Regions from separate parts of the Brevibacillus sp. M2.1A genome, predicted to be linked through region 1. Evidence: predicted binding sites of a transcription regulator. Region 1 holds the regulator's gene; the other holds the start of a gene.

Evidence for each region. Region 1 encodes LexA, which represses DNA repair genes until DNA is damaged. Its sites were predicted from a motif close to CGAACATATGTTCG; they were not measured.
Region 2: the regulator LexA is predicted to act here: its motif matches at 1,413-1,426, upstream of HP567_RS13195 (YolD-like family protein).

What each region holds. Positions count from the first base shown of each region.
Region 1 is NZ_JABSUY020000001.1:4,113,200-4,122,798, forward strand. Features, by position in the region: gene HP567_RS19590 (HelD family protein) at 1-1,789, opposite strand, end outside; gene crcB (fluoride efflux transporter CrcB) at 1,829-2,194, opposite strand; gene HP567_RS19600 (DUF896 domain-containing protein) at 2,291-2,488, opposite strand; gene yneA (cell division suppressor protein YneA) at 2,565-2,900, opposite strand; gene lexA (transcriptional repressor LexA) at 3,063-3,686, shown strand; gene HP567_RS19615 (DUF456 domain-containing protein) at 3,737-4,222, opposite strand; gene HP567_RS19620 (DUF4269 domain-containing protein) at 4,331-4,906, shown strand; gene HP567_RS19625 (SOS response-associated peptidase) at 4,903-5,592, opposite strand; gene HP567_RS19630 (GNAT family N-acetyltransferase) at 5,675-6,565, opposite strand; gene HP567_RS19635 (YncE family protein) at 7,092-8,330, shown strand; gene HP567_RS19640 (hypothetical protein) at 8,373-8,537, shown strand; gene HP567_RS19645 (CD3324 family protein) at 8,853-9,116, shown strand; gene HP567_RS19650 (FusB/FusC family EF-G-binding protein) at 9,274-9,599, shown strand, end outside.
Region 2 is NZ_JABSUY020000001.1:2,678,676-2,688,274, forward strand. Features, by position in the region: gene HP567_RS13185 (glucosaminidase domain-containing protein) at 1-949, shown strand, start outside; gene HP567_RS13190 (hypothetical protein) at 1,028-1,372, shown strand; gene HP567_RS13195 (YolD-like family protein) at 1,650-2,015, shown strand; gene HP567_RS13200 (YolD-like family protein) at 2,026-2,271, shown strand; gene HP567_RS13205 (ATP-dependent DNA ligase) at 2,324-3,151, shown strand; gene HP567_RS13210 (hypothetical protein) at 3,192-3,617, opposite strand; gene HP567_RS13215 (replication-relaxation family protein) at 3,630-4,238, opposite strand; gene HP567_RS13220 (FtsK/SpoIIIE domain-containing protein) at 4,159-5,496, opposite strand; gene HP567_RS13225 (hypothetical protein) at 6,098-6,781, shown strand; gene HP567_RS13230 (accessory gene regulator B family protein) at 6,774-7,307, shown strand; gene HP567_RS29835 (hypothetical protein) at 7,304-7,429, shown strand; gene HP567_RS13235 (LytTR family transcriptional regulator DNA-binding domain-containing protein) at 7,441-7,812, shown strand; gene HP567_RS13240 (helix-turn-helix domain-containing protein) at 8,133-8,363, opposite strand; gene HP567_RS13245 (hypothetical protein) at 8,581-8,832, shown strand; partial or broken gene HP567_RS13250 (sigma-70 family RNA polymerase sigma factor) at 8,856-9,146, shown strand; gene HP567_RS13255 (DUF2834 domain-containing protein) at 9,309-9,431, opposite strand.

The DNA of each region.
Region 1 (9,599 bases):
CCGTCTCGGGCAATTCAATTTGCCGCAACACTTCATTGGCGCAGCGCATGATCTCAATTGTCGAACGATAACTTTGCGACAACGTATAATAGGAAGGAAACAGCTGGGCAAAAATCCCCTTCGTCAACTCTTCCCAGGCATGAATCCCCCGGTAGCTATGGATGCCTTGCGCAATATCTCCCACGATTGTGAGCGAGTTTCGCTTGGTTGCCAATGCAATGACGGCTATTTCTAACGCACTCAAGTCTTGTGCTTCATCCACGACCGTATGATCAAAATGCTCCGCTTTATTCATTCCTTCAACAATATGCTGCAAGTATAGCAGTGGAGCGATATCTTCCGGCTCCAATCTCTCCTCTGCAAACAGCGCAGCACTTGACTGCGTCACATCACGCACCACTTCGTCTGAAATATCAGCAGGTACGAGCTTGCGCAGCAATTCCTCGTCAGCAATCAATTCGCGATAAGCTGCGAAAATTTCCAGTCTTGGAAATGAAGTCAGGTACGTATCCAGGATTTGCTCCAGCATTTTCTCGAATTTGTACAAGCCTTCTTTGTCCAAATCGACTTTTCGTTCTCGCAAATGGGCAAATAATTGCTTGTTCATTTCTTGTTTCAAATGCTTACGAAGAGCTTCTACCCGTCGATGATACGGCATATTGGCGAATTGCTCCAGGAAGCATTGGCGAATAAAATCACCCGGAATGGAAAAGACTTGTTTCGTTTTATTGTATAAAAAGCTGAGTTTCTTAAAAGGAATTCTCGTTTCGACGATATGCCGGATATATTGCTCCAGCGCCTCCCGACAAGCGAGCGATCCTTTGAAGCGAAGCCTGTTTCGCGTCATTTCTTGCTGGCGCTCATCCTGCCCCTCTTCAAAGAACAATTGCAGAGGCTTATCCGGACTCACGATTCTCCATCCTTTTGGCAGCAGAGGTTTCACGAGACGCGCTGCCCAATCCACAAAGGTAGACTGCTGAACGTCATCGACTCCCAACTCAGGCAAAACCTCGGATATATAGGTAAGAAACATCCGGTTTGGTGCGAACACCATGAATTTTTTGGACATCATGGAATCCTGATAGTTATATATCAAATAGGAGAGTCGGTGCAGCGCAATGGTCGTTTTTCCGCTCCCCGCTACTCCTTGCACAACGATGGGCCGTTCTTTTTCCGCCCGGATAATATCATTTTGCTCGGATTGAATCGTAGCGACGATGTCTTTTAGCCTGCTATCGTTCGCCTGATTCAGATTGGCTGCCAAAAATTCATCAATGAAGCCCTCTTGCAAAAACTCGTCAGGATGCCCCATTTCGCGGTTAATCGTTTCTTTTACCGCTCCATCATAGATGCCGACGATCTTACCGTCTTCAATCGCAAAATTACGCTTTAAGCGAACTTCACCTCGCACGATCTCTCGTCCCATTCGATAAAACGCGTCTTTGCTCTCACCGGAATAATAAAGACTGGCGATAGGCGCACGCCAATCCACGACGACAGAATCAAACGTATCGCTGCGTACAATTCCCCGTTTTCCTATGTAGACCTGATCCAGCTCGTAGATCTCATCTTTCAAGAAGTCCACTCTGCCGAAATAAGGCTTCTCTCGCCCCTGATCTTCCAGGTAACGCAAATCCTTTGCCTTTTTATAGTTAACGACCTGTTTCACATAGTCATCTGTCGCCTCGCGAATATCATTGCGAAGCTGCTCCATTTCTTCGTCAATCGCCGAAATTGTTTCATCCAGCTTTTTTTGTTCCCATTCATAATCACGATGCTGTGTACTCACCTTCATTCCCCCTCACATGTATCGTGTCCATTGAACGTATCAGGACCATTGCCTACCCAGCCATATTCCAACCGCACAAGAAAGTAGCCCGACTCCCAAACTGAGAAGAGCGTACAAAGTGCCACGCAACAGGTGGCCTTCTCCCCAAAAAGTGACCACTTCCAAGGAAAAGCTAGAGAAAGTCGTAAATCCTCCCATGACCCCCGTTGCAAATAAGAGATAGAGTGTTGGAGATAATATGCCACGTTCTTTCCCCAGCACGAACAAGATGCCGATGATCAACGATCCACAAACATTGGCGATCCAGGTTCCCCATGGCCATCCCGGCTGATTCGCAAGCAAAGACAATAGGTAGCGCAAAAGAGAGCCAACTGCTCCTCCAACCGCTACAGCTATCCACGCCATCGCTTTCCCTCCCTGGCAATCAAAGCGTTATGTATGTCACAGAAAAAGACACCCTAGCGTCAAGCGAGGATGTCTGTCGTATCAGTAATTGTTATCTTACTGTTTTGGCTTATTTTCTTCAAGGTCTTCCACATAACGGATGGAATCCAAATTAGCTCTCAATGAAAGCTTAACGGCGTCAATGTACTTTTGGCGCAATGCTTTTTGTTCGAGCTTTTCTTCTTCAGTCAAACCTTCTTCGCGAGATTTTTTGACCAATTCATTAATGCGTTTAATTTCTGCGTCAGATACCACTGCTGGTTCCTCCCACTCTGTAGTAGTGCCGCTTCATTATACCACATTCGAATGATCCCGCAAGACAGCCGAACACTTACGGCATATCAGGCATGATCAGAGTCTGACCCGGGTAAATCCTGTTGCTATCCAAACCGTTCGCTTCCTTGATTTCTATGATATAGTCACGAACATCTGTATGCTGATCTGAGTAGCGAACGGCTAACAACCATAGGCTATCTCCGGATTGTACGGTTACCTCAATGCCTTGTGGCTCCTCCATTGGCGAAGAAGCAAACACTAGTTCGGTCAACAAGTAAAAAAAGAGAATAAATGTAATAAGAAACAAGAGAGCTTGACCTCTCGTGATACCAAAACGAACACGACGTTCTTCTTTTTTCTCGAAACGATTACGTACTGTCGATGAATTCATGATAATGGCCCCCTTACAAACATACGTTCTGTCCTTTTGTAAACTCATAATAAATGAGAACGTATGTTCATGTCAACAATGAATCGAACTTATGTTTGTCGAACGCAAGCTCCCATGGTATAATATAGGAAAATATGTTCGAGAAATCAGGGGTGTCTTTCTATGTCAAAATTATCGAGTAGACAACAAGCCATCATCGAGTTCATACGAAAGGAAGTTCGTGATAAAGGATATCCGCCTTCTGTACGTGAAATTGGAGAGGCTGTCGGACTCGCTTCCAGCTCAACGGTACATGGTCATTTGGCACGTTTAGAGAAAAAAGGCCTCATTCGTCGAGACCCTACCAAACCTCGCGCCATCGAATTGCTATCAGATGAAGATCGTTTTCAAGACAATTTCGAAGACTCTGTCGTCCGTGTGCCCGTAATCGGAAAAGTAACTGCTGGACAACCGATTACAGCCATTGAGGATGTGGAAGAATACTTCCCGCTTCCAGACAATATCGTGACTTCAGACAAGGTCTACATGCTGCGTGTCTCCGGGAACAGTATGATTGATGCCGGAATTCTCGACGGAGATTACGTCATTGTTCGCCAACAACACGTAGCGAACAATGGTGACATTGTCGTAGCCATGACAGAAGAAGACGAAGCGACCGTCAAAAGATTTTTCAAAGAAAAGAACCACTTCCGACTCCAACCGGAGAATGCCACAATGGAACCGATCATTCTGGAGCATGTCACCATTCTCGGTAAAGTCATCGGTGTCTATCGCCTCATTCACTAGTTTCCACGTAAAAAAGGACAGCCTCGGCTGTCCTTTTCGTTTTCTATATGTTATCTGGCGATAAAAAACCAGATGATCATCGTAACTTGCAAGATGACTTTTACGACCGCACTGCCCAAAAATCCGATCAGTGAACCTACCCCTGCTTTCACTGCTCGCTCCATCGATTGCTTCTGCACCATTAACTCTACGAGAACGACGAATACAAACGGCAAGATCAGCATACCAAACGGTGGAAACACGAAAATCCCGAGGATAATTCCGACCGCAGCGGCAATGGACGACCATTTTGACCCCCCATACTTTTTCACGAAGTACATGTTCGTCAGCAAGTCAGCACCGTAAAGTAGAATGCTTAGAACGACCATTCCCCACCAAAAGGATGCCGGCAATCCCGCTCCCGGATCTGCAATAAAAAAGTGATAGAGTAAAAAGCCCGCCCACAGCAAGATCGTATCAGGTAAAACGGGTAAGAAAATTCCTGCGATGCTAAGCAAGAACAATAACACAACTACGACCCACAAAAATATTTCCATCCACTACACTCCCTTCATTTAGGTATACGAGTGATTACCGATTTCGTTGCGTACTTATTCACTTTTGTCTAAACTATTTTAAAAGAAACTAGACATGGAGGTTGTCCCATGAGAAATTGGCATGATCTCTCTTACCTGGGCAGAGGAACATCGCGCCAAAAAGCGGCGTTGGAAGCAATTCAACAGACGCACATCATGGAAGTACTATCCGATTACCGTCCAGTGCTTGCCGGAACCATCCCATTGAACATTGACGTTGTAGGAAGTGATCTGGATATTATTTGCGAGAGTCATGATTTGCATCAGTTTGAGCAGGTTGTTCGTAAAGCGTTTGGCTGTTTGCCTGGATTTGAAGTGACTCAACTAGATATAAAAAGTATTCCCACGTGCGTTATCTCTTTTTTCACAGCTGACTTTTGGTTTGAATTGTTTGCTCAACCGTTAGCTGTCGAAAAGCAAAATGCCTATCGTCATATGGACATCGAAGCACGATTGCTAGAAATAGGGGGCATGGATGCATACCAACACATCAGAGCTCTGAAGCAAAGCGGCATCAAAACCGAGCCTGCATTTGCTCGATACTTTCATATTCCAGGTAGTGATCCATATGAGGCCTTGTTGCAATTGGAATCGTTAACCGAACAGGAATTACGTGAAAGAGTTCATCTCCTACGAAAGGATTAATCTTCAAGCAAAGAGCCGACCTCTACTTCTTCAATACAGGAAGGATCATCATTTTTGGGGCTGCCCACTTTGGTAGATACCGGATACACCATCATCTCGCTGGAATCATAGGGGGTAAACAGTGACTGGAGCTGCAACCGATCATACTTCTCCCGATCAAGCCATAAGTCCTCGCCATCTTTCTTTAAGATGACAGGCATTCGCTCATAAATATTCTCCATGAGCTCATTCGCCTTTGTCGTAACAATCGTACAGGTATGTACTTTTTCTCCCTCTTGATTCGTCCACGTATCAAACAGGCCAGCAAAAGCGAATGGTTCCCCGGTTTTCAACATGATCCGCATCGGTTGTTTCCCTGAAATGGTGTTCATCCACTCATAAAAGCTGTCGGCAGGAAGGATGCATCGCTTTCGGGCGAAAAGCTGTTTGAATGCTGGCTTTTCATTTAATGTCTCGCAACGCGCATTGATCATTTTGTAGCTGCTCTTCTCATCGGCAGACCACGACGGTACTAGCCCCCATCTCAACTGACCCATACGCCGTTCGCCGCGATCTGCAATAATCGCTGGAATGAACTGACCCGGTGCAATATTGTACCGTGGCTTTGCATCAAATGGAATGACTTCGATTTGGAACCGTTCCTTCCATTTTTCCAAGTTCGTTACGAGAGTAAAACGACCGCACATGCTTTTCCCTCACATCCTTCCCTGGATGCCTGCTTTTCTCTTCTATTTTTACTGTTTCACCTGACGCGTCATTTCAAACCTTCTATGCGTGTGAAGTAAGCGGAAAACGAAAATGTTCTGCCTCTATTTTTAACGAGGGTCGAACAAATAAGACATCATCGGTCGTTGTCATCCATGCAGATTGGATCTTTTTATTCTCACTATCCGGCATGAAGTGAAATTGAATGTTTGAAGTCTCAGCCGTTACCAAATGAGAGATGACCGCTTCTATATCAACTGGTTCTTTGCTTACAAGATCAAATACACGCAGTTGGTCGTCTTCTCGTTCAAATAAGACAATCACATCCTCCTCTTCGAGATAATAGATCGCATCCCGAAAAACAAGCAAAAAGTAAAACATCAACAGATGCTCGCTATCCTTCACGCCTAGTCTCGATGAAACGGGGATTCTTTTAGCAGCAAATTCCTTCATAATATTAAAATCAGCCTCATTATCGACATCCAGCTTACGCAAGACCGATTTTTGTCCCACTTGCTTTTTCAGATCGGACGCCAATAAACGAAAACTACTTTCCAGTGCTCTCTCAAACCCGAACTTCGGATAAAAATCGAGCACGGTATCATTGGCATATAAATATATAAAATCGTATTCCTTCTCACGTGTTTCAAGAATATGATTCATCAATTTCGCTGCCAAGCCTTGGTTGCGATAGGCAGGATGCGTCATGACCGTTCCGATCTGAAGTGCCTTATACTCTTTCCCATTGCATGTCACGAGCATCTTACTGGCAGAAGCGTTCGCAATAACCTGTTCCCCATCCAAATAGGAATAGCAAACATAGTTGGCGTTCCAAAAACCCTTGTTATCCCATTCTTTAAAATCGAGCTGAAAGATCTGCTTGGCAAGGTCATTAAAGCTTTCCTTGTATGTTTCGATATGCTTGTAGTCGCTAATCAATCGATATTCACCCATGTAAAAACCTCCCATTCCATTGTTTGTGCTGTTTGTCATCATTCATTCCTCTTCAGCAATCCCTTCTTTCCAAATAAAAAAGACCACAAGAAGAATTCTCTTCTCATGGTCAAATTAATCGTTGTGATGAAGATACCTATCCCGAACAGAATAGATACCGTGCTCAAACGTGAAATTTGTTTAAATGAGATACAATGCCTTCTAATCGCTTTTGAAAAAAGGTATAAAAAAAGAAACAAAGGGGCGCCCTTCATTTGACCTTTTCCCATATAAAATTCATTCGAATTTTACTTAGCGATTATCAGTTTCATCATACTCAATCAAAACCTCTTTTCACGTTCATTACTGTAACTATATAGCAGTTTCCATGGACTGTAAATGTTTTATCACTTCATGATTTTTCTGAATGGAAAAGAGAAAAAATACGTCCTGCCATTTGTGCTTCTGTTACTTGTCAATCATCCATTTCAAAGCAGCCTCTCTTTCATAAACTGTGTTAACGATGTTGTTAAAGGGAGGGTTATACGTGGAACATCATAAGAAACAGAAAGGAAAAGAAAGGGAAGACAACAAAATCTATGTATACGCTGAGGAAGTGGAGATAAAAACAGGAAAAGTAAAGGGACACTCTCGCTGCTCCACTCCCGAAACAATTGGTTTTCAAAACCTGCGTAAAAAACTTGTCCACTGTATTGGACAAATCATATCCTTAATGATTAGAGGATGCTGTGAACCTATCGAAGGGCGTTTGACAAATGTTGAAAAAGGCATCCTCATTTTAGATGCGAGCCACGTGATCCTTATCTCTGAGGTCACTTCCTTTTCCCCTATCTTTATTGCCTATGTCACAAATTCAGGAGACGATCCGAATGATGATACCATATCCGTGATTAATACTTCAACGAACACGGAAATGGCAGCTCGCATTCCTGTTGGAGACAACCCTGTAGGAATTGCAATTACACCGGATGGTTCCCGTGTGTATGTAACGAATTCGTTTCATAACACTGTCTCGGTGATCAGCACCGCTACAAATACGGAAATCCTGCCGCGAATCGCTGTAGGAGACTTCCCATTCGGTATCGCCATCACTCCTGATTGTTCGCGTGCTTATGTAGCAAATTTGTTTGGTAATGATGTTTCCGTGATCAATCTCGCTACTAATAAAGAAATCCTGCCACGGATTCCGGTCGGAACGAACCCGGTTGATGTCGCAATCACTCCAGATGGATCACGTGTATATGTGACGAATTCCTTTAGTGATAACGTCTCCGTAATCAGAACTGCTACCAATACCGAAATCCTGCCACGAATCACTGTCGGTACGTTGCCCATATGTATTGAGATCACTCCAGATGGTTTGCACGCCTATGTGACAACTGGCGCTGGTGATGGGATTAGTGATTTCGTCTACGTCATTAACACTGCCACAAACAATGTTTCGGAGAACCCCATCCCGGTTGGGGATGCTCCCAGAGGGATCGCGATTACACCAGATGGTTCCCGTGCGTATGTTACCAACTTGTTCGACAATACTGTTTCCGTGATTAATACTGCTACTAACACAGTCATTGGGGCTCCAATTCCAGTGGGCTCAAGTCCTATTCGTATTGCGATCACTCCAGATGGTCTGCGTGCTTATGTGACAAATATTGATGAGAATACGGTCTCTGTGATCAACATTGTGACCAATACCGAAATCCTGCCACGGATTCCGGTTGGTGATTTCCCATTCGCAATCGCGATCACTCCGAATTGCCTCTAAATGTATCTTTACTTACTGTCTCCCGTGAAGGAGGGAAGGGAAATGAAAAAGCAAGACATTCTCCGGTTTATCGAGAAGGAGTTACAGGAAAATTCTGAAGCAACTAGCTTGGCAATCTCGCAAAAGTACAATATCCCGTTTATTCTCGCTGAAATCTATCAAATTAAGCTCAAAAACCTGTTATATAAAAAAGAGGGCAGACCATAAATCTGCCTTTCTTTCTGTCATTTTTGTAGGTATCGTTACACAAACAGGCCATTTTCTTATATAATTCAAATAGCCCCTTTCAAAAAAGGGGGACACCGTTTTTAAAATGGACCTCGAGGGGGGTGTACGAATGGCGAATGCACTCAATTTGCCACATACCGCAGCGGCTCATGCAAAGCCTAGAAATAGTAAGGCGATACTTTGCATGAGGTGGTCTTCCGTTTAAACGAATCATCGCCTTCATTTGCGTATCTCATTTCCTATTTCTTGGCTTTGCCCCTTATTTGCCTATCTATAAATAAGGAGCGAGCAGAAATGAAATGTGTAAAAGCAAACTTAATCCTTCCTGAATCGTTACTCGCGGAAATTCAAAAGTACGTGCAAGGAGAAACCATCTATATTCCAAAGACAAAAGTAACCCATCAAAAATGGGGGACGCGCACCGGCGGGAGAAAGCTCCTGGATGAGCGGAATACGGCTATTAAAAGCAGCTTTCGGGCCGGGACGGCTATTTCTCAGTTAGCGGAGGAATACTTTTTGTCTACCGAGACGATTAAAAAAATCGTGTATACCAAATAGACGTTTATAAAGCACTGACGACTTTTCCATTTAAGTTGTCAGTGCTTTTTTATGGCGAGTTTTTTTGGGAAATGTCCTCTCCCTTTCTCTTCGCTTGCAAACACGTTAAAGTAAAGAAGAACCCACCTAACAAGACAGAAACAGGAGGAACCGCAAGATGGAACCTTTTATCCATACGCATCAATATCACTTCATTAAATCACGCGTTCAAGCAATCATGAACGCCTATGCGACCAGTACCGATGTCAACGTGATTCGTGCTCGCAAAGAAATCGCCCACGAAGAAATCTTCCAATTGTTCCCAAACATGACGGAAGAACAAAAAGAGATTTTGCAACCGATTGACTCGATTAAAGAAAAGGCAGAAGGAAAACAATTTTTACATCAACTTTCACCATTTGTGATTCCCTTCCCTGCTCTCACAGAGTCTTCCATTAAGAAGCTCTTTCCGAAAGTAAAGAAGTTGAAAGTCTCGAACTTAGC
Region 2 (9,599 bases), 1.4 Mb from region 1:
GAATTACGCTCAAGAGCTAATCAAGCGGATCGAGAAATACAAACTTGATCAGTACGATTCACAAGGAGGACAAACCATGCCACTTCCCATACTGATTATTGATCCGGGGCACGGTGGAAGTGACCCTGGAGCAGTCGGTGCAAATGGACTAAAAGAAAAAGACCTAAACTTACAAATTAGTTTGTATCAATACGCAAGGTTTCAGGCGTTAGGGGTTCCGGTTGTTCTAACACGCACATCTGATATCGCGCTGACGCCGGATCAAAGAACAAAACTTGTTCGAGAGAGTGGAGCCAAGTATTGTATCTCAAATCACATTAATGCCGGCGGAGGTGATGGAGCTGAGACGATCTACTCCATCCATTCTGATGGCAAACTTGCAAAAAAATTAGCAGAAGCTCTTAGCACGTCTGGACAAAATGTCAGACGTGTTTTTTCTAGGCAGGGTAAGCAAAATTATGACTATTATTTTATGCATCGCCAAACCGGAAAGATTGAAACGGTCATTGTGGAATATGGATTCATCGATTCAAAGCAAGATGATGTGGCGCAAATTCAGAGGGACTGGAAGATATGGGCAGAGTCAATTGTAAAAAATTTCTGCGAGTTCATTGGCGTTCCTTACAAGTCCCAAAATCCACAACCGGAGAAAAAACCTGTGGATAAAGTGTCTATCGAGGTCAACGGAAAGATGCTGCGAGTTCAAGGCTATCTCAACAATGGCGTCTCAACCCTTCCGGTGCGTGCGGTAGCAGAGGCAGTAGGTGTCTCGCCAGGATGGTGTCCAGACAGTAAGGCTGTGACAGTAAACGGCAAACAGTTAACGGTGACTATCGAGGCAGGTACATCTTACGCAACAGCCCGGGAGGTTGCATTGGCTCTTGGGCTGCAAATTGAGTGGGTACAAGAGACTAAAACGGTAAAATTGAAAGGTTGCGTAACTGTATAAAAGACTTGCTGAGAAAGAATAAAAAGAGCGTGCTACTTATTCTAACTGGTGTCCTTGGAATTGCAGGTGGAACCGTCATTGGTTTCGGTGAAGACATGCAAAAACAAATCGTTAATATCTTCGATCAACTACTATCTTCCCTTCACCCTTAATTGGGTGAGGGGCTTTTTTATTTTTGACAACAATTGTATGATTAAGAAAAAACGAGGTGGTAGAATGACTTTCAATTTAAAAGATTTTGGCGAACGCTGCACTGTGCTATGTTTTGACCTCGGAGAAAGACCACAAATCCTATTTACTGGACCTGAATGGAAAATGGATGGTGGTCCAGGTTGGGACACAATTCATTTCGGAACTGGTCCTGATTGGGTATTGAGTTTGGATGGCGGACCTGGCTGGAACCCGATGACTTTGCCCCACTAAAAAGTGGGGCTTTTCTTTTTTCGTCACCCGTCATAAAATAGGAACAAACGTTCTTGTTTAAGGGGTGATTGAATTTGCTTTCTGATATTGAGCGTAAGGTATTAAGAGTGATCGGAAACTATTCGGCAGGGCGGCGCAGAACACCAACTATCGACGAACTGTGTATCAAGACAGGGAGAGATAGAGGCGGAATCATGACAATACTCGATGCTCTCACGAAAGAAGAATACATTGAATGGCATAGGTCTGAGCCCGATAAGATGGAAGTGTTCGAGACTTGGGAAAGGAACGGTGTGTTGAGATGGCCTCTAAGATAGAAAATCCTTTTTCAATGCGTTTCGTGTTGCCGGAGCAACGTGCGCTGTATCTACAGATGAAGGAAGATGACAAGCTTGTATCTATGCCTATTGTTGAGCAAGATGAACTGGAATCCTTAAACTATGTTATTTGTGATTCAGCGCGGGCGGATTATGCTATTACAGTAACGTGGTGGAAGCAAGTAAAAGGCAATCTGGGAACGATATGCACGATGTGGGGTGTGGTCAAGTGGATTGACCAGAACGGCAGAAGAATTAAACTTGTGACCGATGAAGATAGCCAGTGGATATCTATGGATCACATAACAGCCGTAAAAGCGGATTAAGGAGGATTCTATGGCAAAGTCAACTACACCAAAACGTCCTACAAGAGATGAATTCGAGTTAGAGGAATTAGGGAGTCAACTCATTGAAGCAAAAGATGATGGCGACGAAAGGGCTCTGTCTGTCTGGGGCGAAGCAGAGAAGATCCGTGGACGGATCACTGTACTTGACTCGCGTACAAGGCTAGTTCATATAGAGGAAAACGGAGCAACAAGGAAGATACCTTTCATGGACATTATGAAAGTCTCCTACGAGTAATTACCAGCGCATGTCCCTTGCAGTATTGATACAATTATAGCGGTGATGCTATATGGAATTTATATACCCGATGCTGCTCGAGCAAGCTGATAAACCATTTTCGGACGGTCGCTACGTCTTCGAGCCTAAAATTGACGGCCACCGTCTGATTTTATCCCGGAGAAACGGCCAGACGCGCCTTTATACAAGACACAATAACGACGTGACCTCGAAGTACCCCGAATTAATTACGGACGGGCCTGATATCATCCTAGATGGCGAACTCGTGGTGATGGACCCAGACACAGGGATTCCTGACTTTGAGCTGACTATGCAACGATTCCATTCAAAGCGATCACGGCTGCCGATATCCTACGTTGTATTCGATATCCTACATTATGATGGAGTTGACCTAAGAGGACTTACTCTAATGGAGCGCAAAGCTGTCCTGGACGGTGCAATAACGAATACTCCAACCATGAGCAAAATCGCGTACATTGACGGTCGAGGCGAGGACTTATGGGGCGCAATTGTTGCTCGAAACATGGAGGGTATAGTCGCCAAGAAAAAGGATGGGCGATACCACTCGGATAAGCGGACAGACGATTTCATCAAGATCATTAATTATACGTATGTAGACGTCCAGATCGCAGGCTACAGAAAAGGTGATTTTGGCTGGCTCGCACATTATAATGGTCGCCCAGCAGGTGTCATTGAGTTTGGCGTGCCGCCTACTCATAAGAAGGCGTTTTACGGAGTTGCGAAATCATTGGTTACCGGAGAGGATCGCGATTTCGTTTACATCCAGCCTCAAATTAAAGCGCGCGTCAAAATGAGAAACTGGACGAAGAGCGGCATGCTACGCTCACCAGTATTCGTCGATTTTATTCTAGCCGCATAAGAACAAACCCGTCTCCACGTTGTAGAGGCGGGTATTTTTATTAGATGCTTTTTCCTATTTGCTCTAGCACCTTAATGAACAAGGGAGAGAGTTGAATAAGCAGATATCCCAATCCAGAGTTTTGAATTGTGGACCAGGCCCGTTCAGATTGCCCGAACATGAAGAAGAAGCAACCGCCGATCATGACTACTGAGGCAACAGGAAGAGAGATGGCCACAAGTATTTGCGTTAATGGATCGAGCGCATGAGCTAGGACCTGTAATGTTGCGCCGGCCACAACTTGTGTAGCGGCTGCTGGGATGCTTTCCGCTGCACTCGCGTGCAATGCAGGTGTTAGAGCAAGTGGAACTATTGCGCCTGTTTTAATCAGCGCATCTGTAAGCTTCTTCAGATCGCGCTTTTTAGTCTTCGTATTCCAAGTACCATCCATGAAATCACGGAACTTGATAACCTCAGTTCTCGTCATTTTGACCACTCCTCACATGATGTCATTTATCTGGCACACCTCAACAGGCAATCCCTCGCACAGCTCTGTAAAGCGTCTGACTCTGCTTTTGCTGACCGTAACAATATGCAGAGTAGGGAAGTATCCAAACTCCTTCTGAAACAAACCTCGCTCTAACATATCCCTGTATCGCTTTATCTTTGCGCTGTTCTCAGCCATGCTTTGTGTGTTATCGACTTCGAGAAAGTTGTGGCGCTTATTCTTTGTAAATAGAGCATCAGTCACAAGTGTTGTTTTGCCGTCCGTCACTTTAATTTCAGTGCGCCAATTGACTGGGCATCCCATGTGGAAGAAATAATCGTTACGCATAAGAGTGTGCTTTGTTTGCAAAGTGCGACGCACAATCTTCTGCGATCCGATCATTTGCCGACCTACTCGACTGAGATAGTACACGGTGCCGTATTCTTCTTCTCGAAACGATTGAAGGTATTCTTCCATGTTCTTGAGGACCTTTTGCGCGTTCCTGTCGCCTCCTAGACGGTGTATCCGTTGGATATGCGACCTACTCAAAAAACCGAATCTGTCCAGACTGTGGAGGATTTGTTCTTGCCTCTCTATGCGCTTCACGGCTGTTGTCTGCATCGTTCTGCTCCTTTCTCGGCTTGATGACGATGTGAGGTTGAACAGACTGCCGAATTGTCTTTGAGTCTATGAAAGGAGTCTGCACAATCTGCATTTTGTCTGCTGTCTGGTATATGGCGCGGCCTTTTATCTCAGGGAGTGTTTCGGCCCCAGTCTCATCCAAGACCACACGGGAGGCCGTAGCTGTTTGCACGCGAAAGCATAGCTTGGCGTCACTGTTTTGCTTGCATTGGCGCGGAATTACATCGCCAGTAGGGTATTGAGTGGCGAGTATTTGCCTATACCCTAAACCTGCACCCAGTCGAGCTATCTGGCTCAAATATGTTTGGCAGCGTTCCTTAATGGCGCGGTCCTCTTTGGAAACAGACTCGTCAGGGTTTAATTCTCCGACCTCATCAATGATAATGAAGTGTCTGACCTTCTCTCTGGCTTCCTGCACGTTCCTGTAGCCCTTCTGCTTAATCGCCGATTGTTTACCCCTCATATCCTCGACGAGCGTACGCAAAGCCTTATCAGCCTCTTCTGGCTCCTCTGCATAGTTGATCACTTGCTTAGCATTTCGGTAGTCCGAAAACTCCACGCCGCCTTTCAGATCGATCAGTGTGAATTGAACGTTGTCCGGCTGTTGAGCTAGTAGAGTTGTGATGATCAGATTCAAAAAGTTACTTTTGCCATATCTCGTGGCGCCCCCAACTACCATATGGGGAATCTGTTCGAAATCGTGATGGATAATCGCGTTTCCTTCTCTGATCAAACCAACAGGCACCTTCCAATTGCCAGCTGCGAGTGCTTCTTCGTATTTGACTAGGGAGGGCATTGGTTGATTGTAAACCTTCACTTTGAGCAGCCCATCATACGTAAGCTCAACTTCCTTTTTGGCAGTCTTTTTCTTCGTAAGGAGCGCTTTAAGTTGGGGGAGTAGGGGGCTGGTGAGATCGATGGTTTTTAGGTCTGGAAAGGAAAATGACAGCGTGGTTTTGCGGTTGTTCAACCCGTCTTGAATGTGAGCGAGTTTAGCCTGGTAATCCTCAAAACTTCGGCCCAACGGAATGCGATACCGGTACTCTGTACCCCAGGAGTGATTTACTTTTTTTACAAGCTGCGCGGTATAAGTTTTGTCTTTGTCCTTTACATTCAATCCGGTCAGAGAAAAAATCTTGTTCAATTTCTCACTGTCGTTTGTAACTCCAGACTTTTGCAAATGAGCATACAGTGCAACACCTCCCAGCACAGCAGACGAGATCACTTCCAAAATCACCGATCACCAACTCCTTTCACACCACCTCATTGTTGTTTCGATAGAAACAGTTGCGGTTGAAACGAACGAGTAGATATTCAATAATCATTGCCAACGTTGTATTTTTCAGTTCGTATTGTCGTTCATAATGTCCGCCAAACAAACGAACGAGATTACGAACTCACTCTGGTACAATTGATGCGGTATAAATTGTCCATTATTCCGATTTGTAACGGAAAAAATGACTAAAATTATTCGGTCTTGTCCAAAATGGTTTACTGAGGTGAGCAGAATGTTTGGACTGGGTAAGCCCGAAACCAAAGTTAAAAAGTTTTTGAAAAGGCATGGAAAGAATCAACAATGGCTATGTGCAGCTGCACCGGTTAATAAAGACACGGCAACTAAACTCTGCACAGATGAGGACTATTATCCTCCGCCGATAGTAGGGAGAAAGGTATTGAAGGCCCTGAGGTTGCTCGACAAAGACGTAAAGGAAAGTGACTTTTGGACAATGTGAAAAGCCCTTCTCATTCGAGCGGGCTTTTGTTTTTTGTAAAATCTTGATAATTAGTAAGAGTAGGGATATTGTAGGAGAGAATAGTCTGCAAAAGGGGACATGTGAGTGAACACGATATTATATCTTTTGCTTGGATTCGCAGATATCATTGTTGTACTGGCATTCATTTTCAAGTTGTTCAGGTTCCCTTTTTGGGACTACAAAAGAGAGTTTTTAATCATGGGAATAACCTTGTCGGTTACTTCCTACCTAGTTAGAGTTATTTTCAAAATACCTGAGATTGATCTGGGAATTCAATATGTTTTGTTCATACTATTTTTTCGGTATCTAATAAAGTTCCGGTTATGGGAATCGACAATGTTAACGGCAATCGGCATCTTAGCATTTGACCTATCTCAATTAATCCTAATACCAACCCTTATCTCTTTAGAAGTAGCAACTCTTGGCGATGTTTTCAGGTCCACAGGTAAGGGTACATTCTTAATACAGCTTGTTAATGAAGTTGTAATGGTCTTAATCAGTTATCTAATATATAGGTTTAACTTAGGTTTCTCGTTTGTTATGCAACCACCACATGAATTAAAGTGGAAAACTTCGTTAAATGGCATAAATTTCATAGTACTAATGATGGTGATAGTAGCATCTAATGCAATTTTTGTAACACTATACGTATTACTAAACTACTTTAACGAGATTAAATATGTCGCTATGGCAGTTGTGGTCTCGTTTCTAATTTTTATGATTACTTCTCATGTGAAGGAAATGGAGGATATTAAAAGGAATGATTGAAAAGGCAGCAGAACGTATGGCGAAGGCGATCAAAGCTGCAAATCCAGAAGAAACGTCGAGTGTCAGTGCGATGCAATACCCTATAGCCATGACAATGAACTTACTCGGGGTTGTGCTTGGATGTCTAATAATAGGTGTAATGATGGGTAGACTGAGTGAAACGTTCACAGCATTCATTTCATTCGCTTTGCTACGGAGATTTTCCGGGGGCTACCATGCTCGTTCATTGACCGTCTGTGTTATTATTTCTGTTGCGATTTTTACTGTTATACCGTTTGTGCCTTTAACCACAACAGCTCAGTGGACACTAAAATCTATATCTTGTTTGTTGGTCTTATTTCTTTCTCCAGCTAATTGCGAACAGAACGAAATTAGAGATAGCATTAAGAAGTATTTTAGAATCATTTCGATATTGTTAGTAGTGGCCCACTTATTCACTGACTCAACAATTATTATATTATCGTTTTTTGTACAAGCATTACTCCTGATTGATGCAAGGCGGTTAAAGGAGGTGATAATAAAATGAAACCAGTAACTGCTAAAGTTCTTTCTAAAGTATTATCAGGTATCTCCTTCGTATTTGTTTTTGCCGCAGCTAAACTTGTAGTGGGTAGCATGGAGACACCACAAGAACTCCGTAAGAAATAAGTGATGATACGATGACATCTCCACGAATCTTTTGTGTTAGAGTTGATAAGAAGGGCGATGAATTTGATTACATGGAATTTGATCTAACTGAAGACATATTCTATGTGTCCATTTATCGACCGAAGAAAAACAAAGACGGCATTTTTGTTTTGCACACTCGATATGGAATGTACCATTGGGTGAATACACTTGAAGGTGCAAAAAGACAATGGCGCAATTATGGTTTCGTAGCCTTAGACAGTGTGAATGTTGTCAATGTAAACAAAATCAGCTTTGTTGATCCTGTTGCTTACAAAGTATATTTTGAGGATGGATCATCAACAACTGTATCCAGTAATAGAATGGAATTAATCGAACATCTACCACAAAAGACAGCCCAGTAATAATGGCTGTCTTTTGTTTTTTTTTTGAAAAGTGATATAATACACGATAATCTGACATTAGTCAACAAAAATTGACCCCCCCTTCTAAAGGAGATTTCCAAACTCAAATTCAGTGTTATTATTTTCCACATATAGGGATAAAAAGGCAAGAGGGGGATGGATGTCCATGAACAAATCGAGGGGTTTTACCATATTTGTAGATAAAGGTTTTGTAGAACAACATGTTTTTGAAAGCATGCAGAACACCTGTTTATGCAAGTCGGCACATCACAAAACTTGACTATATGTCAAGTTTTACCCCAGAGGAGGAGCTTGAAAGCTCACTGCCGATTGCCTTTTTTTACATCGATCCATTCGTAAAAATCCTCAGCATGACAGTCGAGGATACGAGCAGCCAGAACAGCATTTTCATAACTCATCTCGCGCTCTTCAGAAATCCAGCGACTTACAATGGACTCAGTCACACCCATGCGACGAGAGAATTCAGCCGGTTTCATCATTCGGCTTCTTAGGATTTCAGGCAGTCGGCATCTCCCTTTCTGGAGAGCCATATTTTCAGTCCTTTGTTTAAAGCTAAACTTGCATTTCTTAGCATCATAACATAATTAACAAATTTATGAGATTCATGTTGTTAAAAAGACTAATAATTTCGATGAAAGGTGGTATAATGATCCTGTACATTTATTGTTTTGTACAAAAATGTTGTACATATAAACAAACGGGAAAAAGTGTGCAGTTTTCCTATGAATTCGAAAAGGAGGTATGATGATGTTGAAGTGGTTAGAACCAGCTATTGAACAGAGGATCTTAGAGGTTTCTGATGCTTGTGAAGAACAAACAAACCAGTTATATGAAGAGTTGATTAAACTGTTAAGACAGCTTGAATCATCAAATTCAATATCTTTAGACCTCATAAATAAAATTGAAAATATATATGTTTTAAAAACGAATATCGTTGTAAAGCATGCGTACAAAGCAGGTTTTAATGATGGGATGTACATTGGAAGCAAATTAAAATAAAACACATCTATGCATAAGATGTAAATGAAATCACCTTAATCGACGTCCTTGGCACAGAAACCGACGAAGTGGTCGACGCTGTGCAGCTCAAGTTAGAGTCCAGTAAAATTTATCAGCACATACACATCCTCGATGAGCGCGAAAAAGAGGTGATCATCGGCAGGTTTGGGCTGGATCAGGACAAAGAAAAGACACAGCGTGAAATTGCACGTGAGCTGGGCATATCTCGTTCGTATGTATCCCGTATCGAAAAGCGAGCGTTGATGAAGTTGTTTAATGAGTTTTATCGAACGAAACAGCCGCAGGGAAGATAAAAGGTAAGGGAATAAAGGAGAATCATTTGGGGAAATCACCCGTAAGAGAGGCATTCTTTCAGCCAGCCATCTTACGGGTGATTGCTATTGCTGTGCGAATAGCTCAACTATGATTGTATCCGCATAGAGTTTTTCAAGAGGAACGATAGCTATCCTTCCCATTTATGGTTTTTTGTCCGATGTAAAGAGCTTGATATCTAATACATTTGCACGAAGGAACGAAATGAAATAACTGTAAGGCAAGACAGCTCCCAAAATTGCCAGTAACAAATATAGGTTTTTCATTCTTTACTTCCCCCTTTTTGGGAGATACCGTCTATTCCTTATCAATGGCGTACCTGAGCAAATCTGTGACCTTAACGAGAGGGGGACATTTTGAGCCTGAAGGCACAAATTGAGACGAGCGTAGCAAGAAACCATGCAATTATTTCTTTTTTGCATTGTCTTACAGTG